DNA from 3 places in the Serratia odorifera genome. Region 1 is predicted to be linked to each of the others. Evidence: predicted binding sites of a transcription regulator. Region 1 holds the regulator's gene; each other region holds the start of a gene.
What was found. Region 1 encodes CRP, which controls carbon source genes, mostly activating them, when cyclic AMP is high. Its sites were predicted from a motif close to ATGTGANNNNNNTCACAT; they were not measured.

Region 1 (10,202 bases):
CAGGTGACGATCCGTTTGCCGCATAAGTTGCTGTGCTACGTCATCTTTTCGGTGTTTTGCATCATGGGCACCTATTTCGGTTTGCATATCCAAGACTCGATCGCCAATACGCGCGCCATTGGCGCGGTGCTGGGCGGTCTGTTGGGCGGGCCGTCGGTCGGCTTTCTGGTAGGGCTGACCGGTGGGCTGCACCGCTACACGCTGGGAGGCATGACCGATGTTGCCTGTGCGGTATCCACCATTGCCGAAGGCCTGGTGGGGGGACTGGTGCACAGCGCGGCGATGCGTCGCGGCCGGATCGATTTGCTGTTCAATCCGCTGTTTGTCGCCGGCGTCACCTTTGCTACCGAAGTGCTGCAAATGGCGATTATTCTGGCCATTGCCCGGCCGTTCGGTGAAGCGCTGCGGCTGGTGGAGCACATTGCCTTGCCGATGCTGATCGCCAATACCGTGGGAGCGGCGATGTTCATGCAAATCCTGCTGGATCGGCGCGCGATGTTCGAAAAATACACCAGCGCCTTTTCCTCCAAGGCGCTGAAGCTGGCTGAACGTACCGAAGGCATTCTGCGCCAGGGATTTGACCGGGAAAACAGCATGAAAGTGGCTCGAATTATCTACCAGGAGCTGGGCATCGGCGCAGTGGCGATTACCGATCGCGATCGATTGTTGGCGTTCATCGGCATTGGCGACGATCACCATCTGCCGGGGACGCCGATCTCTTCCGCGCATTCTCACCGCGCCATCGACAATAACGAAGTGGTGTATGCCGACGGCAACGAGCTGTCGTACAGTTGTTCGATCAGCAGCAATTGCAAGCTGGGCTCTACGCTGGTGATCCCGCTACGTGGCGAAAATCAGCGGGTAATCGGCACCATCAAACTGTATGAGCCGAAAAGCAGGTTATTCAGCACCATCAACCGCACGCTGGGTGAAGGCATCGCCAGCCTGCTGTCGGCGCAGATCATGGCCGGCCAGTATGAGCGCCACAAGCAGTTGCTGGCGCAGTCGGAAATCAAGCTGCTGCATGCGCAGGTCAACCCACACTTTCTGTTTAACGCGCTCAATACGCTGGTGGCGGTGATCCGCCGTGACGGCGATCGCGCCTGTGAACTGGTGCAATATCTGTCTACGTTTTTCCGCAAGAACCTTAAGCGTTCGGACGACGAGGTGACGTTGGCGGATGAAATTGAACATGTAAATGCCTATCTGCAAATTGAAAAGGCGCGGTTTGCCGATCGGCTGGAAATTGCCGTGTCGTTGCCGGAGGCATTGCTGGCGGTGCGCCTGCCGGCCTTTTCGTTGCAGCCGATCGTAGAAAACGCCATCAAACACGGCACATCGCATTTGCTGGGGATCGGCAGGATCGACATCGGCGCCCGTTGTGAAGGGGACCGGCTGTTATTGCAGATCACCGATAACGCCGGTTTGTTTCAGGCGAAAACGCCAGGAAACGGTCTGGGGATGAATCTGGTGGATAAACGTATTCGCGTGCGTTATGGCGAGGACTATGGCGTACAGGTCTGTTGCGAACCGGAAACCTATACCTGTATCACGCTTCACCTACCGATGACGAGGGCGGCCTGATGCTGAATGTATTGATTGTCGACGATGAACCCTCGGCCCGTGACAACCTGCGCCATTTACTGGACGCGGAGGATGGCGTAACCATCGTCGGCGAAAGCGCCAATGCGATAGAGGCCATCAGCCAGATCCACCGCCTGCAACCGGACGTGGTGTTTCTGGATATTCAGATGCCGCGTATCAGCGGGCTGGAGTTGGTCGGTATGCTCGACCCGAACCGAATGCCGTACATTGTATTTCTCACCGCTTATGATGAATACGCTTTGCAGGCGTTTGAGCAGCATGCCTTCGACTACCTGCTAAAACCGGCCGAGCCGCAACGATTGAACAAAACCTTGCAACGACTGCAACAGCGCCGTGTACCGCAGGACATTGCGGCACTGCCGGAAAGCGAGGGATACCTGAAATACATCCCCTGCACCGGCCATAGCCGTATTTACCTGCTGCGTTTCGAGGAGGTGGTCGCCATTCGTTCGCGCTCAAGCGGCGTCTACGTGGTGCGCAATGACGGTATGGAGTGCTTTACCGAACTGACGCTGCGTACGCTGGAAAATCGCACGCCGCTGGTGCGTTGCCATCGGCAATATCTGGTCAATCTGGAGCAGGTACGGGAAATACGCTTTGACGACAGCGGCGCGGCAGAAATGATCATGCCGGTCGGCGACCCGGTGCCGGTCAGCCGCCGCTATCTTAAGTCGCTGAAAGAGGAACTGGGGCTGCGGGGATAATAGCGGGCTGGCGTCACGCCACGCTTGCCGACACATCGTTTCGTTTGCCCTTGACGCGATCGGGCCGCGCTTATAGCTTTATGGCATCTACAGGCGCGTTTGCGCCGCGTCAGCGTCAAAGGAAAAGAAAATGAGTGAAGCACGGATTATCGCCAAAGCGATGAAAGACGGAAAACCAGTGCAGGATCTGGTGATTTTACCGGCCTTGGCCAACCGCCACGGTCTGATCACCGGCGCGACCGGTACCGGTAAAACCGTGACGCTGCAAAAAATGGCCGAGCAGTTCTCGCGCCTCGGTGTGCCGGTCTTTTTGTCGGACGTTAAAGGCGATCTGTCGGGTATCGGCACCGAGGCGGTGCCGAATGAAAAACTGCAGGCGCGGCTGGCGGCGATCGGCGTCACCGATTGGCAACCGCAAGCCTGTACCATTATTCCGTGGGATATTTACGGTGAAAAAGGCCACCCGATCCGCGCCACCGTATCCGATCTTGGCCCACTGCTGCTGGCGCGTCTGCTGGATCTGAACGAGGTGCAAAGCGGTGTGTTGCAGTTGGTGTTCAAAATCGCCGATGACAACGCCTTGCTGCTGCTGGATATGAAAGATCTGCGTGCCATGGTGCAGTACGTCGGCGACAACGCCAAGCAGTTCCAGACCCAATACGGCAATATCTCCTCCGCTTCGGTCGGCGCCATTCAGCGCGGGCTATTGACGCTGGAAGAGCAGGGTGCCAATCAGTTCTTTGGCGAACCGATGCTCGACATTAACGATCTGATGAAAACCGATGCCAATGGCCACGGCAACATCAACCTGTTGGCGGCAGACAAACTGATCAACCAGCCAAAACTGTACTCGGTCTTTCTGCTGTGGCTGCTGGCCGAGCTGTTTGAACATTTGCCGGAAGTGGGCGATCCGGAACAGCCGAAGCTGGTATTTTTCTTTGATGAGGCGCATCTGTTGTTCAACGACGCGCCGCCGGCACTGCTGACCAAGATTGAGCAGGTGGTACGTCTGATCCGCTCAAAAGGCGTCGGCATCTATTTTGTTACGCAAAACCCGCTGGATATTCCCGACAGCGTGCTGGGCCAGTTGGGCAACCGTGTGCAACACGCGCTGCGTGCCTTTACGCCACGCGATCAGAAAGCGGTGAAGGCGGCGGCGCAGACCATGCGCGCCAACCCCGACTTTGATGCGGAAACGGCGATTACCGAACTGGGCGTCGGTGAAGCGCTGGTGTCGTTCCTGGATGAAAAAGGGCGGCCCAACGTGGTGGAGCGGGCAATGGTCATCGCGCCGGAATCGAAGATGGGCATGCTGGGTGCCGACGGGCTCAACAGCGCGATCAATAAATCGCCGCTGTATGGTCGCTATGAAGATATGGTCGATCGCGAGTCCGCCTATGAAAAACTGTCTTCGGAAGGTTTTGCCACCGTAGGCACGCCACCGCCGGGGCAACCGGCACAGAAACCGGCGGCGGATGCAGCCGGTGGTGGCCTGATGGGCGGGTTGAACGATCTGCTGTTCGGCTCTACCGGTCCACGCGGCGGCAAGCGCGATGGTATTGTTCAAACGGCGGCCAAGAGCATGGCTCGCGACCTTGGCAAGCAGATTTTGCGCGGCGTTTTGGGATCGATTATGGGCGGCCGTAAAAAGTAAGCGGAAAATTTCGTCAGCGGCAGTAAACTAGCGCAGCTTTTTTCTGCCTGGACATGTCATGCTGCTGCTGATTGATAACTACGACTCTTTCACCTACAACCTGTACCAATACTTCTGCCAGTTGGGCGCCGAAGTGTTGGTCAAGCGCAACGATGAATTGCAACTGGCCGATATTGAACGGCTTGCGCCACAGAGACTGGTGATTTCACCCGGCCCGTGCACGCCGAATGAGGCGGGCATTTCTCTTGCTGCCATTCGCCACTTTGCCGGCAGGCTGCCCATTTTGGGCGTATGCCTCGGCCATCAGGCGTTGGGGCAGGCGTTTGGCGCCACGGTGGTACGCGCCCGTCAGGTGATGCATGGCAAGACCTCTGCCATTCGGCACCATAACGGCGGCGTTTTTGCTGGGCTGAACAATCCGTTGACCGTGACCCGTTACCACTCGCTGGTGCTGGAAGCCGCCACGTTGCCAGACTGCTTTGAGGTAACCGCCTGGAGTGAGCGCGACGGCGAACCTGACGAAATCATGGGGATCCGCCATCGTCAGCTGGCGCTGGAAGGGGTGCAGTTTCACCCGGAAAGCATTCTCAGCGAGCAGGGGCACCAACTGCTGGATAATTTCCTGAAAAGTTAACCGGTTATGAGTTTTTTTCCTTTTTTGGCGATTTAGGTTTGCCCTTGATTGGTTTTTTATGCATATTTTGTGATTATATTTTCACTTAATGGCAACATTGAAAATCCGATCACGTTCAGGGTGGACCCAATAATGACCGAAAAATACCCAGTCAGCCGCAATACGTTCGACCAGGTTATTCTGCCTGTTTATGCACCTGCCCAGTTTGTCCCCGTCAAGGGCAAGGGCAGCCGAGTGTGGGACAGCAACGGCAAGGAGTATATTGATTTCTCTGGCGGTATTGCGGTGACTGCGCTGGGGCATTGCCACCCGGCATTGGTGGCGGCGCTGAAGCAGCAGGGTGAAACCCTGTGGCACACCAGCAATGTCTTTACCAACGAGCCGTCGCTGCGCCTGGCCAGCAAGCTTATCGCCGCGACTTTCGCCGATCGGGTGTTCTTCGCCAATTCCGGCGCCGAAGCCAACGAAGCGGCATTCAAGCTGGCGCGCCACTATGCCATTACCCGCCACAGCCCGTACAAAACCAAAATCATCGCGTTTTATAACGCGTTCCATGGCCGTACGCTGTTTACCGTCTCGGTTGGCGGCCAGGCGAAGTATTCCGACGGCTTCGGGCCAAAGCCGGCCGACATCGTGCATGTACCGTTCAACGATCTGGCGGCGGTCAAGGCGGTGATGGACGATCACACCTGCGCGGTGGTGATGGAGCCGATTCAGGGCGAAGGCGGTATTACTCCGGTGGATGCGCAGTTCCTGCAAGGTGTGCGTGAACTGTGCGATCGCCACCAGGCGCTGTTGGTATTTGATGAAGTGCAAAGCGGTATGGGGCGCAGCGGCAAGCTGTTCGCCTATATGCACTACGGTGTGACGCCGGATATTCTGACCACCGCCAAAGCGTTGGGCGGCGGTTTCCCGGTCAGCGCCATGCTGACCACCGAGGAGATTGCTTCGGTGATGCAGGTCGGTACCCACGGCACCACCTATGGCGGCAATCCGCTGGCCTGCGCGGTGGCGGAGGCGGCGTTGGACGTGATCAATACCGCCGAAGTGTTGAGCGGCGTCGAACAGCGTCATACGCTGTATGTTGCGGCGTTGCGGGACATTGGCGAAAAATACCGTATTTTCAGCGAGATTCGCGGTATGGGGCTGTTGATCGGCGCCGAACTGACGGCGCCTTACCACGGCAAGGCGCGTGATTTCCTCACCGCGGCCGCCGCGCGTGGCCTGATGATTTTAAATGCCGGGCCGAACGTGATCCGATTTGCGCCGTCGCTGGTCGTTGAGCCGCAAGATATTGCCGACGGTATGGCGTTGTTTGAGCTGGCGGTTCAGGACGTGATCAACGCCGGGTAGCTACCCACCGGCGGTCGGCAGACGGTATCGGATGTCCGACTGTGTCCACGGTAAACGGCGCATAAAAATGCCGGTCAGCGTTAACTGACCGGCATTTTTTGAAGCGTGCCGTTTTAATGGATTAACGGGTACCGTAGACGACGATGGTTTTGCCGTGTGCGGAAATCAGGTTTTGATCTTCGAGCATTTTCAGAATACGGCCAACCGTTTCGCGTGAACAACCGACGATTTGACCAATTTCCTGACGGGTGATTTTAATTTGCATGCCGTCCGGGTGAGTCATGGCATCCGGCTGTTTGGCCAGATTGAGCAGGGTTTGCGCAATGCGGCCGGTAACGTCTAGGAAGGCGAGGTTACCCACTTTCTCTGAGGTGATCTGTAGGCGGCTTGCCATCTGCGCCGACAGGCGCATCAGAATGTCAGGGTTCACCTGGATCAGCTGACGGAATTTCTTATAGGAAATTTCAGCCACTTCACAGGCGGTTTTAGCCCTAACCCAGGCGCTGCGTTCCTGGCCTTCTTCAAATAATCCAAGTTCGCCGATGAAATCGCCCTGATTGAGATAGGACAGGATCATCTCTTTGCCTTCTTCATCCTTGATCAGCACCGCAACGGAGCCTTTCACGATGTAGTAAAGCGTTTCGGCCTTTTCACCTTGGTGAATCAGCGTACTTTTCGATGGATATTTGTGGATATGGCAATGAGACAGGAACCATTCGAGAGTAGGGTCTGTTTGCGGTTTGCCGAGAACCATTCGCTGTTATCCTCTGTTGTAATCTGCCTGTATCACAGGGGTCAGAGTTCCCTGTCAAACGTGTTATGGCTGTCCATGAGCGGCGACCATTAACCGTTTTTGAGGCGTGACGTAAAAATACGCTATTGCCCTAGCATATTAACTTGCAGTGAGAGCTGCAAGCTACATTCTGTTAACATACACATTAAGGTGCCTTTCCGTGGGCATTTCCCTGAAAGCGCTGTCCAGAAAGCGTTATTGCGGCTCTGTTTGTAGCACAGAGTGACGCGGGTGTCTTGTGTTGTCTCGCTCACACATGACCAGTATCAGGTTCCGTTGCCAGTTTTGCTGCTAACGCGTAGTCTGATGACAAAGAATCAATCGGAGTCATGAGCATGCAGGCAAGAGTCAAATGGGTTGAAGGGTTAACGTTTCTTGGCGAATCGGCGTCTGGCCATCAGGTATTGATGGACGGCAATGCCGGTGACAAGGCGCCAAGTCCGATGGAAATGGTGCTGATGTCCGTGGGGGGATGCAGCGCGATTGACGTGGTGTCGATTTTGCAAAAAGGCCGTCACGACGTGCGTGATTGTGAGGTAAAACTGACCTCTGAACGTCGCGAAGAGGCACCACGGGTATTTACCCATATCAACCTGCATTTTATCGTCAGCGGTAAAGGGCTTGGCGACAAGGCGGTGGAGCGTGCGGTGGATCTGTCTGCCGACAAATACTGTTCGGTAGCGCTGATGCTCGGCAAGGCCGCCAGCGTTACCCACAGCTTTGAAGTCCGGGAAGTGGCCTAATGGCATGTGGCGCGGTGGCCTAATCCTCCCCGCGCCCGTCCGGTGTCGCCTGGCTACTCAATCTTTTTGCCTTCCAGCAGCCGCTGCACCAGCGGTGCCATGATCAACTCCATCGCCAGTCCCATTTTGCCGCCGGGCACCACCAGCGTATTGATGTGCGAAATAAACGAGCCTTGCAGCATCGCCAGCAGATAAGGGAAATCAATCTGATCCAGCCCGCGGAAGTGGATCACCACAAAGCTTTCGTCCAGCGACGGGATGGCCTTGGCGGCAAACGGGTTGGAGGTATCCACCGTTGGCACGCGCTGGAAGTTGATGTGGGTGCGTGAAAACTGCGGTGTGATGTAGTTGATATAGTCTTCCATCGAACGCACTACCGAATCCATCACCGCTTCGCGAGAATGGCCGCGTTCGCCAGTATCGCGGATCAGCTTCTGGATCCACTCCAGGTTGACGATTGGCACCACGCCGACCAGCAGATCGACCTGCTGTGCCACGTCATGCTGATCGGTGACGACGCCGCCGTGCAGCCCTTCGTAGAACAGCACGTCGGTGGGTTCCGGCAGGGCTTCCCACGGTGTAAAGGTGCCAGGAACCTGGTTGTACGGCACGGCTTCGTCATAGGTGTGCAGATATTTACGTGAACGGCCGCTGCCGCCGTTGCCATATTCACGGAAGCTCTGCTCCAGCAGGCCGAAGTCGTTGGCTTCGGGGCCAAAATAGCTGATATGACGGCCGAGGTCGCGCGCCTTGCGGATCGCCGCGTCCATTTCCGGCCGGGTGTAGCGGTGGAAGCTGTCGCCTTCCAACTGTGCGGCGCGAATATTCAACTGCTGGAATATTTTGCGGAACGCCACGCTGGTAGTGGTGGTGCCGGCTCCGCTGGAGCCGGTTACCGCGATAACGGGATGTTTGGCAGACATACGATATGTTACTCCGTCTAAAATGCGTGTTTTATCCGTCGTACCTCAGCTGCTTTGCTGTAGGCCGCCTCGATGCAACTCGAGTGCTGTAGGGTATGGCACATTGATACCTGATTTTTCCCGTCAGTCATAGGGCGGATTACATTTCTTCCTGACCGGCACGGAACTGGCCACGTGGCATGATATTGACGGTTTCATGCAGTTCCGACCACACCAGCAGCACTTCGCCGCTTTGCAATTGCCGGCGAACGTCCTCCACTTTCTGCGTCAGCGAACGTTCATGCTCGCCGTAGTCAGTGCCTTCGCGCAGTACAAAGGATTCGATCAGATTATTCAGCGTTTCGCTGTCCAGTTCTTTCCAGGGGATTATCACGTGTTCTGTTCCAGATAAGGGGTAAGCCAGGAGGGAATGCGGTATTCCAGCCACATGTAGGGTTTTTTTAGCGAGCCGCCGACGAAGCCGACGTGGCCACCGCATTCCGTCAGTTGATATTCGATATTGTGCGGCAGGCTGGCGAGGTCAGGGATCACCTCGTCGGTCATGAACGGATCGTCCTTGGCATGGATGATCAGCAACGGTGTCTGGATCTTCGGCAGCAGCGGCAAGGCGCTGCAACGGCGGTAATAATCCGTGGCGTCGCTGAAGCCGTGAATGCGCGAGGTAATCAGATCGTCGAAATCGCGAATGCGGCGCAAGCCCTGCAACTGCGGCAATTTCAGCGGCAGGGTGCCGGGATAATGCAGCAGTTTTCGCGTGGCGTTCTGCTTCAACTGACCCAGCAGGTAATGCTGATATACGCGGGAGAATCCCTGATCCATACGCCACGAGCAGGGTTCGAGCATTAACGGTGCCGAGACCACCACCGCCGCGTCCAGCAGGCTATTGCCTTCCTGCTGTGCCAGATAGCAGGCGAGCATATTGCCGCCGAGCGATACGCCGACTGCCGCGGTTGGCGCAGTGCCATAGCTGTCGCGCAACCATTGCAGGAAGAAGCGGGCGTCTTCGGTTTCACCGGAATGGTAAATGCGTTGCTGGCGGTTTGGCACGCCGCTGCAACCGCGAAAATGCATCACCACGCCGAGCCAGCCCTTTTGCTGCCAGGCGTGCAACAGGCCGTGGGCATACGGACTGTAGAAGTTGCCTTCCAGGCCGTGAAACAGCACTACCCGCGGTTTGTCGCGCGCCAGGCGCGGGTCTTCGCTCCAGGCGAGATCGAGAAAGTCGCCATCAGGCAGGTTCAGCCGTTGCCAATGCGGTTTCAGTCGTACGCGACGACGTACCAGGCGTGGCAGCAGCGTTTGCAGGTGCGGATTACTGGCCCCGGTGAGAGGGCGGAAGGTTTCATACATAACGTGAATAAAATTCTTATTGGCGGCTATTGTCTGATCGGTAGAGCACTGTTAGCTTCAATACCACTATTTCCTTATTCGTTGTAGTGGCAGCGACCATCACTGACCGGTCAGTGCCTGGTATGCTCACGCGGGCTTCTTGGCTGCCATACCAACGATTCGGGATATGATTAATAATATACCCCAAATAATTCGAGTTGCATCGAGGCGGCAAGTGAATGCATCCCGATGCGCCTACGCAAACCCGGTGCTTCGGCTCAGGATGCGTAGCCAGCCAGTAAGCAGCTTGCAGCATGACGGGTAAACGCACACACGCATTTGGGTGGGGAGCACCCGTTTCATGGAATCAAGTTTATTTCTTTCAATGCTCGGCTTCCTGTTTGTTGCCGCTATTACGCCCGGTCCGAATAACCTGTTGTTAACCACCTCCGGCGCCAACTTTG
Region 2 (10,202 bases), on a different contig from region 1:
GTGTATATGCAGGCCGATGATATCGATCTGAAGCCATGGTTCAGCCGTTGGCTGAAGTCCAATACCGGCCTGGAAAGCGCGGATTTCAGTCTGGCGGCCTGGCTGCAAATACAGAACGGTGAAATATACGGCGGTAACGCCTTGCTCAAGCAAGGGGCGGCCAACTGGACGGTAGCAAAACAGCCGCACCGGCTGGATGTCGATAACCTGTCGCTGGCGTTGAACCGCAAGGGTAATGGCTGGCAGGTGGATGTACCGCAGCTGAACCTGAAAACTGATGGCCAGGCCTGGCCGCAAGGTTCTCTGTCCGGCCTGTGGCTACCGGAAAACGATCGTTTCCTCGGGCCGGAGCAGAGCGAGGAACTGCGTATTCGCGCCAGCGATATTCAACTGGAACGGTTGGCGGCGCTGTTGCCGACCTTCTCGTTCCTCAGCCCCGACGTGCTCGAGCGTTGGAATGATTTACAGCCACAGGGCAAGGTCAACGCGCTGGCGCTGGACATACCGCTCAAACAGCCGGAAAAAACCCGCTTCCAGGCGCGCTGGCACGGCGTCAGTTGGCAGCCCTGGAAGCTGCTGCCGGGGGTTAACCATTTTTCCGGCGCGCTCAGCGGCGGGGTGGAAAATGGCCGCCTGACGCTGGATATGCAGGATAGCGTACTGCCTTACGGCGATATGTTCCGCGCACCGCTGGAGATCAAGCGTGCGACGGGGGCAGTGACCTGGCGCAACAATGCTCAGGGTTGGGAACTGGCGAGCCACAAACTGGACGTCAAAGCCAAATCGCTATGGGTAAACGGCGATTTCCGTTATCAGCAACCAACCACCGGTGAGCCGTGGCTGAGCATTCTGGCGGGCATCCGGCTGTATGACGGCGCGGACGCCTGGCGCTATTTCCCGGAACCGCTGATGGGTACCCATCTGGTGAATTACCTGAGCGGAGCGATTCAGGGCGGTCAGGTGGACAATGCGTCGCTGATTTTTTCCGGCAATCCGCATCATTTCCCCTTTGAGAAGAATGAGGGGCAGTTCGAAGTCTACGTCCCGCTACGTCAGGCGACCTTCCAGTTCCAGCCGGGCTGGCCGGCGTTGACCGATTTGGCAATTGACCTCGACTTCCTGAATAACGGTTTGTGGATGAATGCTCCGGCCGCCAAACTGGGCAAGGTCAGCGGCAAGAATATCAGCGCCATCATCCCGGACTATCTGAAAGAGCGGCTGTTGATCGATGCAGAAGTGGCTGGCGCCGGCCCGGACGTGCATGACTATTTCATGCAGACACCGCTGCACGATTCGGTCGGTACGGCATTGGAGGAGCTGCAGATTGGTGGTGATGTCAGTGGGCGCTTACATCTAGATATCCCCTTGAATGGTCAGCAGGTTGCCGCCAAGGGTGAAGTGACGTTGAACAACAATTCGCTGCTGGTGAAACCGCTGGGCAGCACGCTTGACAAGCTCAACGGTAAATTCCGCTTCGACAACGGCAATCTGTCCAGCGATACCCTGACGGCGAATTGGTTCGGCCAACCGGTGGCGGTGAACTTCACCACCGAAGAAGGCGCACAGGCGTATAAAGTCAACGTTGGCCTGAAGGGCGACTGGCAACCGAGCAAGTTCCCCGGTATGCCGCCAGAGGTTGCCGAGGCGCTCGGCGGTAGCGCGCCGTGGAACGGCAAGGTGGCGATTAACCTGCCGCACGGCGGGGCGGCGAGTTACGATATCGGCGTTAACGCCGAGCTGAAGAATGTGAGCAGTCACTTACCTTCTCCGCTCGACAAACCGGCGGGTGAGTCGCTGCCGCTGAGCGTAAAAGTCAACGGCGGGCTGAACGGGTTCAACCTGACGGGTAGCGCCGGCAAGCAGAATCACTTCAACAGCGAATGGTCGTTTGCCAAACAGCAGGTCACCCTGGCGCGCGCCGCATGGCGTAACGGGCCGGGCACGCCGCCGCTGCCACCAAGCAAATCGCTGACGCTGAACCTACCGCCGCTGGACGGCGAAAAATGGCTGGGGCTGTTGGCGCCGGCGATGAAACAGGGCGGCAGCAGCGGCAAAGTGGGCAGTTTCAATTTCCCGACTACCGTGGCGCTGACGACTCCGCAATTGCTGTTGGGGGGACAGGCGTGGCATAAGTTGCAATTGGCGGTACAGCAACAGCTTGGCGGCGTCACCGTTGACGTCAAGGGCGAGGAGATTGACGGCGCGCTGCGGGTGGCCGACAGCGGCCCGTGGCGGGCGAATATCAAATACCTTTACTACAACCCGCAGTTTGGTGATGAGCACAGTACGCCGACGGCCACCAACCCACTGGCCGCGGCGGACCGGGTGTCGTTCCGTGGTTGGCCTTCGTTGATGCTGCGCTGCCAGTCCTGCTGGATTATGGGGCAGAATCTCGGCAAGGTAGAGGCGGATGTGACCTCGGCGGGCGACACGCTTACGTTGCAACACGGGCTGATCGATACCGGCAAGGGGCGGATGACCGCCACCGGCCTGTGGAAGCAGAATGATACGGAAGAACGTACGGCTCTGAAGGGTAAATTGTTGGGCAGCAAGATTGATGAGACCGCCAGCTTCTTTGGCCTCACCACACCGTTGAAAAATGCCCCTTACGATGTGGATTTCGATCTGCACTGGCGTGGCCAGCCGTGGAAGCCGGAGGTCAATAGCTTCAATGGCACCATGAAAATCGACATCGGCAAGGGCGAGATCGACAGTCTGGGCGGCGGGCGTGCCGGGCAGTTACTGCGTCTGGTCAGCTTCGATGCCTTGCTGCGCAAGTTGCAGTTCGACTTTAGCGATACCTTCGGCAAGGGTTTTTACTTCGATTCCATTCGCAGCACGGTATGGTCGAAAGATGGCATAATGCATACGGATAATCTATTGGTTGACGGCCTGGCGGCGGATATCGCCATGAGCGGTCAGGTCGATCTGGTAAAACGCCAGCTCGACATGGAAGCAGTTGTCGCGCCAGAGATTTCCGCCACGGTGGGCGTTGCCACCGCATTCGTGATTAACCCGATCGTGGGCGCCGCGGTGTTTGCCGCATCGAAGGTGCTGGCACCGCTATGGAACAAGATTTCGCTGATTCGCTATCACATCAGCGGCAGTATGGATCAGCCGAAAATCAACGAGGTTTTGCGCAAGCCAAAAGAGGATAAGGCGTCATGAGAAATGCGAACGTTGCGTTGTTACAACTGTGCAGTGGCGATCAGGTACGGGATAACCTGGCGCAGATTGAGCAGCAAATCAAGCAGCTCAATGCGGGAGTAAAACTGGTCATGACGCCGGAGAATGCGCTGCTGTTCGCCAACGCCGAGGCGTATCGCCACCATGCGGAAAGCGAAGGTGACGGCCCACTGCAACAGGCGGTGCGCGAAATGGCCCGCCGCTATGGCGTGTGGCTGCTGGTGGGCTCGATGCCATTAATCAGCCGCGAAAACCCGCAGCGTATTACCACCAGCAGCCTGCTGTTTGACGATCGGGGCGACATTCGCGCCCGTTACGACAAATTGCACATGTTTGACGTTGATATCAACGATATGCACGCGCATTATCGCGAATCGGATACCTACCAGCATGGACAGCAGCTGACGGTGGTGGATACGCCGGTAGGGCGTCTGGGCATGACGGTATGCTACGATCTGCGTTTCCCCGCGCTGTATCAGGCGCTGCGCGATCAAGGGGCTGAACTGATTTCCGTGCCGGCGGCGTTTACCCGCGTTACCGGTGAAGCCCACTGGGAAATCCTGCTGCGCGCGCGGGCAATTGAAAACCAGTGCATCCTGCTGGCGCCGGCGCAGGTGGGCCGGCATGGTCTGACGCGCCGTACCTGGGGCCACACGATGGCGGTGGACGGCTGGGGCAAGATCCTGGCCGAGAATCCGGACGCGGTTTCTGCGCTGAAAGTCCGTGTCGACACCGGCGTGCTGAAAACCCTGCGCGCCCAGATGCCGGTGCAGCAGCACAACAGATTCCAGACGTCGCTGACGGCGCCGTTTGAAAACACATCCTCCAATAAAGAGTGAAGAAATTATGAGTTTGACGCTTGTCAGTGAACACTTACTTGCTGCGAATAAGCTGAGTCATCAGGACCTGTTCGCCGTATTAGGGCAACTGGCCGAGCGCCGCATCGACTATGCCGATCTGTATTTTCAGTCCAGCTATCACGAAGCGTGGGTGATTGAAGACGGTATCATTAAAGATGGCTCTTACAATATCGATCAGGGCGTCGGCGTGCGTGCGGTCAGCGGTGAAAAGACCGGATTTGCCTATGCCGACCAGATCACCCTCAATGCGTTGCAGCAAAGCGCGCAAGCGGCGCGCAGCATTGTACGCGAGCAGGGCGACGGCAAAGCCCGTACCCTGGGTGAAATCAGCCACCCGGCAATGTACTCGCTGCTCGATCCGCTGCAAAGTCTGCCGCGCGAAGAGAAAATTGCGTTGTTGCATCGGGTGGATAAAGTGGCCCGCGCCGCCGACAAGCGGGTGCAGGAAGTGAGTGCCAGCATTACCGGCGTGTATGAGCAGGTGCTGGTTGCCGCTACCGACGGCACGCTGGCGGCAGACGTTCGTCCCTTGGTGCGTCTTTCGGTCAGCGTGCTGGTCGAGGAAGACGGCAAGCGCGAGCGCGGCTCCAGCGGTGGCGGCGGTCGTTTTGGCTATGACTACTTCCTGGAAGTGGTCGGCGGTGAAACGCGTGCCGACGCCTTTGCCAAAGAGGCGGTGCGCATGGCGTTGGTGAACCTTTCCGCCATTGCCGCGCCGGCGGGCGGCATGCCGGTGGTGCTGGGCGCCGGTTGGCCTGGCGTGCTGCTGCACGAAGCGGTAGGACACGGGCTGGAAGGCGATTTTAACCGTCGCGGTACGTCGGTGTTCAGCGGTCAAATGGGGCAACTGGTGGCATCCGAGCTCTGTACCGTGGTGGATGACGGCACGCTGCAAGGGCGTCGCGGCTCACTGGCTATCGACGATGAAGGCGTGCCGGGTCAATATAATGTGTTGATCGAAAACGGCATTCTGAAAGGCTACATGCAGGACAAACTCAACGCGCGTCTGATGGGCGTTGCGCCGACCGGCAATGGTCGGCGGGAATCTTACGCCCATCTGCCGATGCCGCGCATGACCAACACCTATATGCTGGCCGGCAAGTCGACACCGGAAGAGATCGTCGCCAGCGTAGAATATGGCCTGTATGCACCGAACTTCGGCGGCGGCCAGGTGGATATCACCTCAGGTAAGTTCGTGTTCTCCACGTCGGAAGCCTATCTGATCGAAAACGGCCGCATCACCAAACCGGTGAAGGGGGCAACGCTGATCGGTTCGGGGATCGAAGCGATGCAGCAGATATCGATGGTCGGCAACGATCTGGCGCTGGACAAGGGCGTCGGCGTTTGCGGCAAAGAGGGGCAAAGCCTGCCGGTCGGCGTGGGTCAACCAACGCTGAAGCTGGATAATCTGACCGTGGGCGGTACCGCGTAACCCTCTGTCATTGCAATAATAAAGGGCGCACAGGCGCTCTTTATTGTTGATGTCGAGGTCTCAGCCAATCCTTTCCAGCGCGTCCACCACCAGACCCCAGAACTTGTCTTGATCCAGCGTCATGGCTACCTGGGTATGGCAATCCTGCGGCGCAGGAAAACGGAAGTCCGCCACCGTCATGCCCAGCGTCAGGGTGCCGGTTAGTTCAATATCGATCGGTACCTTGCGTACCGTCATCACGCTCGGATCGATAACATAGGCGACCGCGCACGGGTCGTGAACCGGCGGTGCGTCAAACCCCTGCGCCTGTCGATACATCTGGCCGAAAAATTGCAGCAGTTCACCGACAAAGGTCGCCGGCGCGCTATCAATGGCGGCAATGCGCTGGCAGACCTGCGGCGTAGCGAGCGCCTGGTGGGTCAGATCCAGCCCCACCATGGTCAGCGGCCAACGTTCATTGAACACGATATGTGCGGCTTCCGGATCGATCTTGATATTGAACTCCGCCACCGCGCTCCAGTTGCCGACGTGATAGCCACCGCCCATCAGCACCACCTCCTTCACCCGCTCGGCGATGCGTGGCTCTTTGCGTACCGCCATGGCGATATTGGTCAGGCCACCGGTGGGTACCAGCGTCACGCTGCCTGGCGGATGAGCCATCACCGTGTCGATGATTACATCGATGGCATGTCGCGCATCCAGCGTCAGCGTGGGATCGGGCAACCGTGGGCCGTCCAGCCCCGACTCGCCATGAATATCCGCCGCGACTTCGATATTGCGCACCAGCGGCCGCGAACAGCCGGCGGCAAACGGCACACCGGTAATATTGGCGATGCGCGCCACCGCCAGCGCGTTGCGCGTGACCTTATCCAGCGTCTGGTTGCCGACCACCGTGGTTACCGCCAGCAGCTCAATCTCCGGGTTGCCCCAGGCGAGCAGCAGGGCGATGGCGTCATCATGTCCGGGATCGCAGTCCAATATGATTTTTTTCATTTTTATTCCCATTGCACACAGCGGCAGCGCGGTTGGCGTTAACGATATTCTTGATAGACTTCGCTCACTTTTTTGAAGTATTCAGTTAAGTAATTAATGCAGACTTCCACCTTGAGCGGCAGCTTGTCCTTTTCGGTATACAGCGCGTACACCGGCCGTGGATCCGAATGGTAGCGTTTGAACAGGATCTCGATCTCGCCGCGCTTGATCTCTTCGATCACCCACATCAGCGGCGCATAGGCGATGCCGGCGCCGGCTTTCAGCCAGCGGATCATGGTCTGCGAGTCGTTGGTGACGAAGCGTCCCTGCGGCGAAATGCGCGTACTGATGCCCTCGGGGGCAATCAGTTCAAACTCGCTGTCTGGCCGCACGCTGTATTCCAGCCAGGAAAAATTGACCATATCGTTAGGTTTTTGCGGCGTGCCGTGCTGCGCCAGATAGCTTTTGGCGGCGCATATCACCATCGGCATCGAACCGAGGCGTTTTGAAAACAGGCTCGAATCCTGTAACGCACCAACGCGGATCACCACGTCCAACCCATCGGCGATCAGATCCGGTGCCGGAATGCCGGTGACCAGATTGACCGTCAGACCAGGATACTCCTTCAGCATGTCGGCGGTCATGGTTGCCAGCACGTTTTGCGCCATGGTGGACGAACTGCCAATGCGCAACGTTCCGGTTGGTGTATTGTTAAAAGCGTACAGCTGCTCGTGCACCTCGCTCACTTCCTGTAGCATGCGCCGGCAGCCCTGATAGTAAATCTTGCCGGCTTCGGTCAGACCAATGCTGCGCGTGCTGCGGTTAAGCAGCTTCACCTGTAACTCATTTTCCAGTTTGGACACTGTCTGGCTGATGGATGAAACGCTCATGTCAAGTTGACGTGCTGCGGCGGTAAACGACCCGCACTCAACGACTTTGGCGTACACCGACATCCGTTTAAGTCTTTCCATTGTTCACTCTGGCTTAAAAGTGATTTAGATCACAGATTGTTGATGCCTTGATAGTAAGCAGGCTAATATAACGCGGTCAAAGATGCTTTAGCGGCGTCACCGCCCCCCGGTTACCCTCGCATTCCCATTCGCGGACGCAGTTCTGAGTTTAACCCTTTTTCAGGTTCGTGACCTGGACAACCCGTCTGGTCATCACCTTGTGGCGTGCTTCCGCTAGAATGTAAAGAGAATGTGAATGAGTAGGGTGTTTGTTCTCCGGTGTAGTGAACAATAAGGATAAAGTAATGAGTTTGCTTCCGGTTATGGTCATCTTCGGATTGTCGTTTCCACCGGTATTTTTTGAGTTGATCGTCTCGCTGGCGCTGTTCTTTGTGCTACGTCGGTTGTTGCAACCGACCGGCATCTACGACTTTGTCTGGCATCCGGCGCTGTTCAATACCGCGCTGTATTGCTGCCTGTTTTATCTGATTTCGTGTCTTTTCGTTTGAGGTCGCTGTGAAAACTTTTTCAATAAAAATAGCCAGAATCGCGATCACTTTGATTCTTGTCCTGCTGGGGATTGTCGCGGTGTTCAAGGCCTGGGTGTTCTACACCGAATCCCCCTGGACGCGGGATGCCAAATTCACCGCCGATGTGGTGGCGATCGCGCCTGACGTCAGCGGCCTGCTGACCAGCGTACCGGTAGTGGATAACCAACTGGTGAAACAGGGGCAGGTGCTGTTTGTCATCGATCAGCCGCGTTATCAGCAGGCGCTGGCGGAAGCCAACGCTGACGTCGCCTATTACCAGACGCTGGCTGCGGAGAAAAAACGCGAAGCCGGTCGCCGGGTGAAACTGGGTATCCAGGCGATGTCGCAGGAAGAGATCGATCAGGCCAACAACGTACTGCAAACCGTGCAGCATCAGTTGGCGAAGTCGATTGCGGTGCGCGACCTGGCCAAGCTGGATCTGGAACGTACCACGGTGCGTGCGCCGGCCGACGGCTGGATCACCAATCTTAACGTGCACGCCGGTGAATTCATCACCCGTGGCTCGACCGCCGTTGCGCTGGTCAAAAAGAATACCTTCTACGTACTGGCTTATCTGGAAGAAACCAAACTGCACGGTCTGAGCAAAGGCGATCGGGTAGAAATCACCCCATTGGGCAGCAACCGTATCATGCACGGTACGGTAGACAGCGTGGCAGCCGGGGTGAACAACAGCAGCAGCACCAATGACACCAAAGGGCTGGCGGCCATCGACAGCAACCTGGAATGGGTGCGTCTGGCGCAACGTGTGCCGGTAAAAATCATTCTCGACGCCGAGGATCAGCAACATCCGTATCCGGCCGGCACCACCGCGACGGTAGTGGTTACCGGCAAGGGCGATCGCGACCGGGACGGCAGTTCACCTTTTGTACGCCTGATGCATCGGCTGCGTGAGTTCGGTTAATGAATAGTCCGACGTTCATACGCCTGCGGTTTGCCTTCAAACTGAGCTTTGCCATCGTCTTTGCGCTGTTTGTCGGCTTTCATCTCAATCTGGAAACGCCGCGCTGGTCTGCCATGACCGCCGCCATCGTCGCAGCCGGACCGGCGTTTGCCGCCGGCGGTGAGCCGTTTTCCGGCGCCATCCGCCACCGCGGCTGGCTGCGCATCATCGGCACCTTCATCGGCTGTTTCGTCGGCCTGATTATTATCGTCACTACCGCGCGTGCGCCGGTGGTGATGCTGATGCTGTGCTGCGTCTGGGCCGGTTTTTGCACCTGGGTTTCCTCGCTGATTAAAGTGGAAAACTCCTACGCCTGGGGATTGGCCGGTTATACCGCGCTGATTATCATCGTGACCGTCGCCACCAGCGAGTCACACTTGCTGGAAGCCCCGCAGTTTGCGGTCGAGCGCTGTAGCGAAATCGTGCTGGGCATCGTCAGCGCGGTGCTGGCGGATCTGATTTTTTCTCCGCGCTCGATCAAACAGGATATTGATCGTGCGGTGGACAAACTGCTGGTGGAACAGTACCAACTGATGCAGATGTGCGTCAGCAATGCTGACAAAGAAGATATCGACCGTGCCTGGAGCAATCTGGTGAAGGGCACCACGGCGCTGAACGGTATGCGCAGCAGTCTGATGATGGAGTCCTCACGCTGGCAGAAGGTTGACCGGCGGGTGCGCGTGCTACATACCCTCTCGCTGACATTGATAACCCAGGCTTGCGAAACCTATCTGATCCTGCTCAACCACCCGGATGCGGTGAAAGAGAACATCCGCGAACTATTGCTGGTGCCGGCGGAAACGCCGCAGGAGATCCATAAACGGATGAAGCTGCTGCGCCAGATGCTGACCACCAACCGTACCGATGAAACATTACTTACCATTTCCAGTTGGGTAGGGGCGGCGACCCGTTACCTGCTGCTGGCCAAGGGCATTCACACCAACAGCAGCGTCAGCGCGGTGGAAGAAGACGTGCTGCGCAGCGAAGTGGTGGTCAAGCCGACGTCGGCGGAAGGCCACCATGCGATGATTAACGGCTTGCGTACCTTTACCGCCACGGCACTCGGCTGTCTGCTGTGGTTGTGGACCGGTTGGACCTCCGGCAGCGGGTTTATGGTGATTATCGCGGTGATTACCTCACTGGCGATGCGCACGCCAAACCCGCGCATGGTGGCGATGGATTTTGTGCTCGGCATGCTGGTGGCTATCCCGCTCGGCGCGCTGTATTTCATGGTGATTATCCCGGCGACGCAGCAGAGCATCCTGCTGTTGTGCCTCAGTCTGGGACTGTTGGCGTTCTTTATCGGCATCG
Region 3 (10,202 bases), on a different contig from region 1:
AGCAGGGTTTCCATGCTGCGATTCATACGCGCCGCGTCCTCTTCGGTATTGCACAGAATCAGGCTGTAGCCGCGCTCATAACAGCTTCGCTCTACCCCGCGCACCACCTCGGCGTAAAACGGGTTATTGCTGGCGGTCACCAGCATGCCGATGGTACGCGTCTGGTTGATCTTTAGACTGCGAGCCAGCGCGGAAGGCGCATAGTTGAGCCGTTCGACGGCCGCCATCACTTTGCTGCGCACGCTATCGCTGACAAAACGATTATTATTGATAACGTGCGAAACCGTGGAGGTTGAAACACCCGCCAGGCGAGCGACATCTTTCATGGTGGCCAAGGCATTTACCCCTGCTGCTGCAAGAAGGCGTCGATCTCGGCACGCCAGGGTACCGAAGGCTGCGCGCCCGGACGCGTAACGGCAATAGCCGCCGCCGCATGAGCGAACCGCACCGCCTGGTTCAGGGTCTGTCCTTCCAGCAATGCCGTCAACAGCGCGCCGTTGAAGGTATCGCCAGCGGCGATGGTGTCGACCGCCTTGACTCGAAAGCCCGGCACCAGCTTGCCGTCACCGTTTTCACTCAGCCACACGCCTCGGCTGCCAAGGGTGATCAACACCGTTTCGATGCCTTTAGCATGCAGCACGCTGGCAGCACGCGCCGCATCAGCATCATTATTGACAGCAATTCCGGTCAAACGCTGTGCTTCGGTCTCGTTGGGGGTAATCATGTCGATCATCGCCAACAGTTCATCCGGCAATTCCCGTGCCGGCGCCGGGTTGAGGATCACCCGGGTAGCGTGCTGTTTTGCCAGCCGCGCCGCAGCGATAACGCTTTCCAGCGGCGACTCAAGCTGCATCAGCAACGCCGCCGCGTCGATCACCGACTGCCGGTAACGTTCAAGATATTGCGGCGTGAGTGCCGCATTGGCGCCAGCATCGATGCCAATCACGTTCTCACCGTCACCGTTAACGAATATCAGCGCCACGCCGGTAGTACTGCCATCGATGGCTTCAACAGGCTGAGTATCAATCTGGTCGCCGGCCAACTGTTGGCGAATGCGTTCACCAATATCATCTGCGCCCACGCAGGCAATAAAGGCGATATCCGCGCCGCTGCGGCCGGCAGCAACTGCCTGATTGGCCCCCTTGCCGCCAAACGCCACTTTATACTGCTTCCCGATCACCGTTTCGCCCGGCCGGGGGAACTGGTCGACATTAAGGATATGGTCAGCATTGATGCTACCCAGAACCACCAGCTTTCCTGTTTCCATCGCATTGTTTCCTGCTTGCAGTGCGCGCCACCGACAACGCTCGTTCCGGCGGCACGCGATCACACTTATTGGGTGACCAGTTTCAGATCTACCGGGATAGTAGCCGGTACTTTCTCGCCTTTCAGTACTTTATCGGCGGTTTCGACGCCGATGACGCCGATCTGATCCGGACGCTGCGCCACGGTTGCCGCCAGTTTGCCACCTTCAACCGCTTTTACACCGTCGGCGGTGCCATCAAAGCCCACGACTACCACGTCAGTTTTACCGGCGGTCTGCAGTGCGCGTAGGGCACCCAGCGCCATTTCGTCATTCTGCGCGAACACCGCCTGAACCTGTGGATGTGCGGTCAGCAGGTTCTGCATTACGTTCAAGCCCTTGGTACGATCGAAATCGGCCGGCTGACTGGCCAACAGCGTGAATTTGTTCTGATCCAGCGACTGTTTGAAGCCTTCGCCTCGCTCACGCGCGGCAGAGGTGCCGGCAATCCCTTCCAGCTGAATCACCTTGGCGTCGGTCCCTACCTTCTTGGCGATAAAGTCACCGGCCATTTTGCCTCCCACGCGGTTATCCGAGGCAATGTGGCTGACCACCTCGCCTTTTGACGCCACGCGATCGAGCGTAATTACCGGGATTTTAGCCTGGTTGGCCATTTTGATGGCGTTGCCGACCGCATCGGAGTCGGTTGGGTTGATCAACAGCAGTTTCGGGTTCTGCACCATCAGATCCTGCACGTTGGCCAATTCCTTCGCCGGATTATTTTGTGAATCCAGCACCACCAGGTTGTAACCCAGCTTGTTGGCTTCCTGCTGCGCCCCCTCCTTCATTGAAACAAAGAACGGGTTGTTCAACGTCGATACCACCAGTGCAATGGTGTCTTTCGCCAGCGCATTCGCGCTCAGGGTGGCGCTCAGCGCAAAAGCTGAAGCCAGTACTGCCAGTTTTTTCATTTTCATGGTCGTGATTCCTGTAGGGGAGGTTACTTGTTACTTTTATTGTCTACCAGAACCGCCAGCAGTATGACTACCGCCTTCACGATCATTTGGTAGTAGGAAGAAACACCCAGCAAATTCAGTCCGTTATTCAAGAAACCAAGGATCAGCGCACCGATCAGCGTACCGACGATCCGTCCTTTACCGCCCGCCAGGCTGGTGCCACCCAGCACCACCGCGGCGATGGCGTCCAGTTCATAACCGGTACCGGCGGTCGGTTGCGCAGAGGAAAGGCGAGCAACTTCGATCACTCCGGCCAGCGCTGCCAACAGGCCGCACAACGAATAAACGATGATCTTGACGCGGTCGACGCTGATACCGGACAGACGGGTCGCCGCTTCGTTACCACCCAGTGCGTAAATGTAGCGGCCCAGGCGGGTATGGTGCAGCATGTACCAGGCGGCAATAAACACGATGGCCATGATCCAGATCGGCGTCGGTACGCCCAGCGGACGGCCGATGCCGAACCAGCCGAAGGTATCCGCCACGTCGGTAAAACCGGTATTGATCGGGCTGCCGTTGGTGTACACCATGGTCACCCCGCGCAGCAACAGCATCATGACCAGCGTGGCGATAAACGCCTGGACTTTGCCTTTGGCGACGATCACGCCAGTACAGGCGCCTACCGCAGCCCCCAGCGCCAACGCGGCGGCAACCGCCACCACGGCGTTGACTTCAAATCCGACGATCGACGCAGCAACCGCGCCGGTCAGAGCCAGCAATGACCCCACCGACAGATCGATGCCGGAGGTCAGAATAACCAGCGTCATGCCGACCGCCATAATGGCATTCACCGACGTCTGTTGCAGAATGTTGAACAGGTTGTTCACGGTGAAGAAGTTCGGACTCATGGTTGAAACCACGGCGATCAGCACCAGCAGCGCAATCAGCGACTTCTGTTCTAACAGCCATTCTTTACTGAACCAGCGCTTAGCTGCGATAGTCTGGGAACTCATATCTGATTACTCCTGCTTTACGCCGTATTGCTTGCCGACGGCCGCAGCCATCAACGCTTCCTGAGTAGCCTGCTCAATCGGGAATTCCCCGCTGAGGTGGCCTTCATGCATCACCAGTACGCGATCGCTCATCCCCAGCACTTCCGGCATTTCGGAAGACACCAAAATGATGCTGAGCCCTTCCTGTTTAAACTGGTTGATCAACTGGTAGATTTCTTTCTTGGCTCCGACGTCGACGCCGCGCGTCGGTTCATCAAGGATCAATACCTTTGGCCGGGTCATCAGCCCACGGGCGATCGCCACTTTCTGTTGGTTGCCACCGGAAAGCAGGCCGATGGGCTGATCCATTGAAGGGGTTTTTACATTGAACAAACGAATGAAGTCCCCGACAGCCAGCCGTTCTTCCGCATGCTTAAGCCCACCGCCGGCGCGGCTGAAATAACGCAGGGCGGTCAGCGACATGTTTTCCTTCACCGACATGCCCAATACCAGTCCGTCACGCTTACGGTCTTCCGAAATGTAGACGATGCCGTTGGCCAGACCGTCCTGTGGGGAATGGGGGTTCACCTCGCGGCCGTCCAGGGTGACACTCCCGCTGCGGCGCGCGGCGGCGCCGTAAAGGATCTTCATCAGCTCGGTGCGCCCGGCGCCCATCAATCCGGATACGCCCAGGATTTCGCCCTGGTAGAGATCGAAACTGACGTCATGTACCCCGGAGCCGGAAAGATGGCTGACCTGCAAACGTTTTTTACCACGCGGCAAATTCAGGCGTGGGTACTGCTCTTCCAGTTTGCGGCCGACCATCATTTCGATCAGCGAGTCTTCGTGCAGTTCGCTGACCGGACGTTCGGCAATAAACTGTCCGTCGCGGAACACCGTGACGTCATCGCAGATTTCAAATATCTCTTTCAGGCGGTGCGAGATGTAAACAATGCCGCGCCCTTGCGCTTTCAGTTCGTTGATCACCTTAAATAAAGAGGCGGTTTCGGTGTCGGTCAGCGCATCGGTCGGCTCATCCATAATGATCACTTTCGACTCGAAGCTCAGCACCTTGGCAATTTCCACCATCTGCTGATCGCCGATCGACAGCTCGCCCACCAGCCGGTGGCTGCTGTAACGCAGGTTGAGCCGCGCCAACAGTTTGTCGGCTTCGGCGTACATGCGCGGCCAGTCGATACGGCCAAAGCGGTTGACGAACTCGCGGCCAAGAAAGATGTTTTCTGCAATCGTCAGCTGCGGGATCAGGTTCAATTCCTGATGGATAATGCCGATGCCGGCGTCCTGCGAGTCTTTTGGACCGTTAAATGCCACCTCTTTGCCGAGAAAATGCTGGCTGCCGGCGTCTTTACTGTAGATACCGGTCAGCACTTTCATCATGGTGGATTTGCCAGCGCCGTTTTCGCCCACCAGCGCCATCACCCTGCCGGGATACACGCTAAGCGCCGCGCCGGACAGCGCTTTCACCCCGGGGAAGGCTTTATCAATCCCTTTCAGTTGCAATAAAGGTTGCATAAATGCCTCAGAAAGTTACGCCGGCGCACAGGATCACATTCGCGTACGGCGAGCATTCGCCACTGCGGATCACCGCACGACTGTGTTCGGTTTGCGCCTTGAATTCAGCGTGGCTGATGTAACGCACGCTGACGGTGTTGCCCTGCGCCTGACCCAGCTGCGCCAGTTGCGCCAACAGCGCCTCATGGAGCGACGGGTTCTGCTTGACGATTTCCTCCGCCAGCAGAGCACTTTCGACCTGCATTTCCTGCGTTACCGTTGCCAACACCTGCAAAAACGTCGGTACGCCTTGCGTCAGCGCCAGATCGATGCGCGGTGTCGCAGCCGGAATCGGCAATCCGGCATCGCAAAGGGTTATCTGGTCGGTATGACCCAACCGCGCCACCAGCGCAGAAATGTCAGAATTGAGTAGCAGACCTTTTTTCATTTATCACTCCACGTCACTTCGTGAGCGAAACGTTTCGCTCGCCATAGAGTGTAAAAAATCGGCAGGGGAAGGCAACGGCGGAAAGCGGGAAATGTGATCACCATCGAAACGTTTCGATCACGTTAGGCAAACGGCACAAATAAAAAAGGCTCTGCACGATGGCAGAGCCTGATTGAACCCCGGCGAAATCAGATCTCGACCTGGGTACCCAGTTCGATCACCCGATTCGGCGGTATTTCGAACTGATCCGGTGCGCGCAGCGCATTGCGGCTCAGCGCGATGAACAATTTTCCGCGCAGGAACAGATACCACGGACGCTTGGTGAGGATCAGCGACTCGTGCGACATAAAGAATGACGTTTCCATCATGCGGCACGGTAACCCTTCCAGCCCGCAGCGGTGGAAAACCTCCTCCACGTTCGGCGTTTCACGCCAGCCGTAGCTCGCCACCACACGCCAGAAGCTTGGCGACAGCTGTTCAATGGTCACCCGACGCACGTTGTGCACATAGGGCGCGTCTTCGGTGCGCAGCGTCAGCAGCACAACCCGTTCATGCAACACTTTGTTGTGCTTGAGGTTATGCAGCAGGGCAAACGGAATCACGTTAATCGCCCGCGACATAAATACGGCGGTGCCCGGAACGCGTACCGGTGGCGATTTCTCCAGCGATGCGATCAGCGCCTCCAGTGAGTTGCCATGTTCGTGCATTCGGCGCAGCAGGCGGAAACGCTCGCTCTTCCAGGTGGTCATTACGATAAACATCACCAGCCCGATGGTCAGCGGCAACCAACCGCCAGAGAACAGTTTCAACGCATTGGCGGAAAACATCGGCACGTCAATAAATAGCAGGATGGCTAAAATGCCGACGGCCAAAAAGCGGTTCCAGTGCCAGTTCTTGATCGCCACCGAGGTCACCAGAATGCTGGTCAGCACCATGGTGCCAGTGACGGCGATGCCGTAGGCCGCCGCCAGGTTGCTGGAATGCTCAAAACCGAGGATCACCAGCACGACCGCGATATACAGCATCCAGTTCACCACCGGAATGTAGATCTGGCCTGACTCCATTTCCGAAGTATGGATAATGCGCATCGGTGACAGATACCCCAAACGCACCGCCTGACGCGTCAGGGAAAACACGCCGGAAATCACCGCCTGCGAGGCGATAACCGTGGCCAGCGTCGCCAGTATCAGCAACGGAACCAGTGCCCAATCCGGCGCCAGCAGGAAGAATGGGTTTTTAATCGCTTCGGGATCCTTCAGCAACAGCGCACCCTGGCCAAAATAGTTCAGCACCAGTGACGGCAATACCACGGTAAACCAGGCCAGGCGAATCGGGAACTTGCCGAAGTGGCCCATATCGGCGTACAGCGCTTCCACACCGGTGATCGCCAGCACCACCGCGCCCAGCGCGAAGAATGAGACTTTTTTGTATTCAAGGAAGAAATTCAGCGCCCAGCTTGGGTTCAGCGCTTGCAACACCTCTGGATTGGCGATGATGCTGCGTACGCCCAACACCGCCAGCGTCAGGAACCAGACCAGCATCACCGGCGCGAACAGCTTGCCGACGCTGCCAGTGCCGTGTTTCTGGATGACAAACAGCAGGGTCAGTACCAGTATCGATAGCGGGACAATAAAGGGATCCAGCGACGGCGCGGCGATTTCCAGCCCTTCAATGGCCGACATCACCGAGATAGCCGGGGTGATCACCACCTCGCCATAAAAGAAGCTGCCGCCGATCAGACCGAGGATCACCAGTACGGCGGTCGAACGCGCGGTGGTATTGCGCCCGGCCAACGACATCAGGGTCAAGATGCCGCCTTCGCCGGCGTTGTCTGCGCGCATTACATACGTCAGATACTTCAGTGAGACGATGATCACCAGCATCCAGAAAATCAGCGACAAAAAGCCAAAGACCACATCGGGTCGGACATCAAAACCATAATGGCCAGAGAAACACTCTCTGAGGGTATAAAGCGGGCTGGTGCCAATATCACCGTATACCACGCCGATGGCCGCCAGGGTTACTGCGGATAGGGACTGCTTGCGTTCTGTGCTCATATGCGTTTCTTTAACTAGAACAACCGTTAGCGATGCATCCGCATCAACCAGGGATACGGGCTCTAAGATCCGTTACGTCCACCAAAAGGCGCACAGTATGCACGAATTATCCTGCTTGCCTACCCTTTAATATGCCGCGAAAAAATCACAAAATGTGAGTAGGCAACCTTTTTGATAATAGAAAAATTTTACTAATCAACAAGCTATACCATTAAAAATAATGGTGGTTTATTATCGGCTTCTCGAACAATATTGGCTAACTCTCGGACAACGCGGCAAAATTATGGCGTCTTCATCATTATTGGCAGAACGAATTTCCCGTCTCAGCAGCGCGCTGGAGAGCGGCCTTTATGAGCGACAGGAGGCAATTCGGCTATGCCTGCTGGCGGCCTTGAGCGGCGAGAGCGTATTTTTGCTTGGTCCGCCGGGTATCGCGAAAAGCCTGATCGCCCGCCGCCTGAAGTTTGCCTTTCGCAGCGCCCGTTCGTTCGAATATTTAATGACGCGCTTCTCCACGCCGGAGGAAGTGTTCGGTCCACTGTCGATTCAAGCGCTGAAAGACGAAGGGCGCTATCAACGTCTGACCGCCGGTTACCTGCCGGAAGCGGAAATCGTGTTTCTCGATGAAATATGGAAGGCCGGGCCGGCGATCCTCAATACCTTGTTGACCGCCATCAACGAACGCCGCTTTCGCAACGGCAACAGCGAAGAGCCGATCCCGCTGCGCCTGCTGGTTACCGCATCGAATGAGCTGCCAGAGGCCGACAGCAGCCTGGAAGCGTTGTATGACCGCATGCTGATCCGTCTGTGGCTGGACAAAGTGCAAGACAAGCAGAATTTCCGCGCACTGTTGACCAGTCGACAAAACGACAGCGACAACCCGGTGCCCGACGCGCTGAGCGTCAGTGATGAAGAGTTTTACCAGTGGCAGGCGCAGATTGACAGCGTCGCGCTGCCGGAAGGCTGTTTTGATCTGATTTTCCAGCTGCGCCAGCGGCTGGACGCATTGGAACAGGCGCCCTACGTCTCCGACCGCCGCTGGAAAAAAGCGCTGCGCCTGTTGCAGGCCTGCGCCTTTTTCAGCGGTCGAGACGCCATTGCGCCAATCGATCTGATGCTGCTGAAAGACTGCCTGTGGCACGATATGACTTCGTTGAAGCTGATCCAGCAGCAAATCGACCAGTTGCTGACCGAACAGGCTTATCAACAACAGCCTTTGCTGATCCAGCTTCAGCAAATCCATACCCGCTGGATGCAGCACCAGCAACAGCAAAGCGATCGCCAGGCTATCAGTCTGGTGAAAAAGGGCGGCATGTTCAGCCGCAAACCGCAATATGCCTTGGCCACGCCGCTGAGCGGCACCACTTTGACGCTGCTGTTGCAAAAACCGCTGCAACTGCATGATATACAAGTCAACCACCTCAGCATCGACATTAGCGCGCTGGAAAGCTGGCTGCAAAAGGGCGGCGACGTGCGTGCCAAGCTGAACGGCATCGGCTTTGCCCAGCAAATCGATCTGCAGGTTGATGAACAATTGCACCTGGCAGTGCTCGACGTCAGCCGCCAGCCCTCACTGCTGGCATTGCCCGGCAAACAGACCAGCGCCACACCGCCGGAGCTGCTGGAGCAAATGGAAACGCTAACGCAACGGTTGGCCGAACAGCGCCGGTTGTTCAGTCAGCATCAGCCGTGCCTGTTTACCGCCGCGGCTGGGCTGGCGAAGATTGAGGCCAGTCTGTTGCAGGTTGCCGAGCAAATCAAACAGCAGCACCAGCAGATGCGCGGCCAATAACCATGCTCAGTCTGGAAACGCTCGACCTGTTGCTGGCGATCACCGAAGGCGAACTGATCGAAGAGATGATCGTCGCCATGCTGGCGGCACCGCAACTGTCGGTGTTTTTCAAAAAATTCCCGGCGATTCGTCGCGCGCTGGATCGCGATTTGCCACGCTGGAAGTTGCAGTTGAAAGAACGGATCCATGAAGCCATGGTCCCCCCGGCGCTGGCGCAGGAGTTCTATCGTTATCAACAGTGCCAACTGGAAAACAATAGCCAGTTTTACCATAACCTCAACGATACGCTGGATCTGCTACGCCAGCTGGTATCGCCGTTTTACGAACAGGCGCGCAAGCTGGTGGATACCGCCGATTTGCCTAACCATCCGCTCGACGACAGTTTTCAGACGCTGTTCCTGCAACGCTGGCGTATCAGTCTGACGCTGCAAGCCACCATGCTGCACCACCAGTTGCTGGAGCAGGAGCGCGAACAGTTGATGGCCGAACTGCAGGAGCGTCTGGCATTAAGCGGGGCGCTGGAGCCGGTGTTGGCGGAAAACGACACCGCCGCCGGACGCCTGTGGGACATGAGCAAAGGGCAATTGCAACGCGGTGATTATCAGCGGCTGGTGGAATACGGCAACTTCCTGCAAACGCAGCCGGAATTGAAAAAACTGGCACAGCAGCTGGGCCGCAGTTATGAAGCCAAAGCGGTGCCGCAGCAGGACGCGGTACCGGAACCGTTTCGCGTGCTGGTACAGGTACCGGCTACCCTGCCGGAAGAAGTGAACGGCGTGCACCAGAGCGACGATATCCTGCGCTTGCTGCCCGCCGAGCTGGCAACGCTGGGCATCGACGAGCTGGAGTTCGAGTTTTATCGCCGCCTGCTGGAAAAGCGCCTGCTGAGTTACCGCCTGCAGGGTGACGCCTGGCAGGAAAAGGTGGTGGTACGTCAGGTTACGCATCAGCAACAGGATCGGCAGCCGCGCGGGCCGTTTATCGTCTGCGTCGATACTTCCGGCTCGATGGGCGGTTTCAACGAACAGTGCGCCAAGGCGTTTTGCCTGGCCTTGCTGCGCATCGCGCTGGCGGACAATCGGCGCTGCTATATCATGCTGTTTGCCAACCAGATTGTGCATTATGAACTCACCGCTGCCAGCGGCATTGAACAAGCGGTGCGTTTCCTCGGACAACATTTTCGCGGCGGTACCGATTTGGCG

Region 2: aaeR (HTH-type transcriptional activator AaeR) is a predicted target of CRP. The motif match lies at 7,439-7,456, and genes of this name have one in related genera.
Region 3: rbsD (D-ribose pyranase) is a predicted target of CRP. The motif match lies at 5,243-5,260, and genes of this name have one in related genera.

What each region holds. Positions count from the first base shown of each region.
Region 1 is NZ_JBGMUT010000008.1:163,614-173,815, forward strand. It holds gene ACCC84_RS18385 (sensor histidine kinase) at 1-1,584, shown strand, start outside; gene btsR (two-component system response regulator BtsR) at 1,584-2,309, shown strand; gene ACCC84_RS18395 (helicase HerA-like domain-containing protein) at 2,440-3,963, shown strand; gene ACCC84_RS18400 (aminodeoxychorismate synthase component II) at 4,022-4,597, shown strand; gene argD (bifunctional acetylornithine/succinyldiaminopimelate transaminase) at 4,730-5,950, shown strand; gene crp (cAMP-activated global transcriptional regulator CRP) at 6,072-6,704, opposite strand; gene ACCC84_RS18415 (OsmC family protein) at 7,079-7,486, shown strand; gene ACCC84_RS18420 (phosphoribulokinase) at 7,540-8,409, opposite strand; gene ACCC84_RS18425 (YheU family protein) at 8,549-8,782, opposite strand; gene ACCC84_RS18430 (hydrolase) at 8,779-9,759, opposite strand; gene ACCC84_RS18435 (LysE family translocator) at 10,100-10,202, shown strand, end outside.
Region 2 is NZ_JBGMUT010000003.1:95,309-105,510, forward strand. It holds gene yhdP (AsmA2 domain-containing protein YhdP) at 1-3,168, shown strand, start outside; gene nit1 (deaminated glutathione amidase) at 3,165-4,025, shown strand; gene tldD (metalloprotease TldD) at 4,033-5,478, shown strand; gene uriH (uridine-preferring nucleoside hydrolase UriH) at 5,539-6,471, opposite strand; gene aaeR (HTH-type transcriptional activator AaeR) at 6,510-7,421, opposite strand; gene aaeX (p-hydroxybenzoic acid efflux pump operon protein AaeX) at 7,706-7,909, shown strand; gene aaeA (p-hydroxybenzoic acid efflux pump subunit AaeA) at 7,917-8,852, shown strand; gene aaeB (p-hydroxybenzoic acid efflux pump subunit AaeB) at 8,852-10,202, shown strand, end outside.
Region 3 is NZ_JBGMUT010000006.1:3,229-13,430, forward strand. It holds gene rbsR (ribose operon transcriptional repressor RbsR) at 1-335, opposite strand, end outside; gene rbsK (ribokinase) at 341-1,267, opposite strand; gene rbsB (ribose ABC transporter substrate-binding protein RbsB) at 1,333-2,220, opposite strand; gene rbsC (ribose ABC transporter permease) at 2,244-3,212, opposite strand; gene rbsA (ribose ABC transporter ATP-binding protein RbsA) at 3,219-4,724, opposite strand; gene rbsD (D-ribose pyranase) at 4,732-5,151, opposite strand; gene kup (low affinity potassium transporter Kup) at 5,340-7,208, opposite strand; gene ravA (ATPase RavA) at 7,492-9,000, shown strand; gene viaA (ATPase RavA stimulator ViaA) at 9,003-10,202, shown strand, end outside.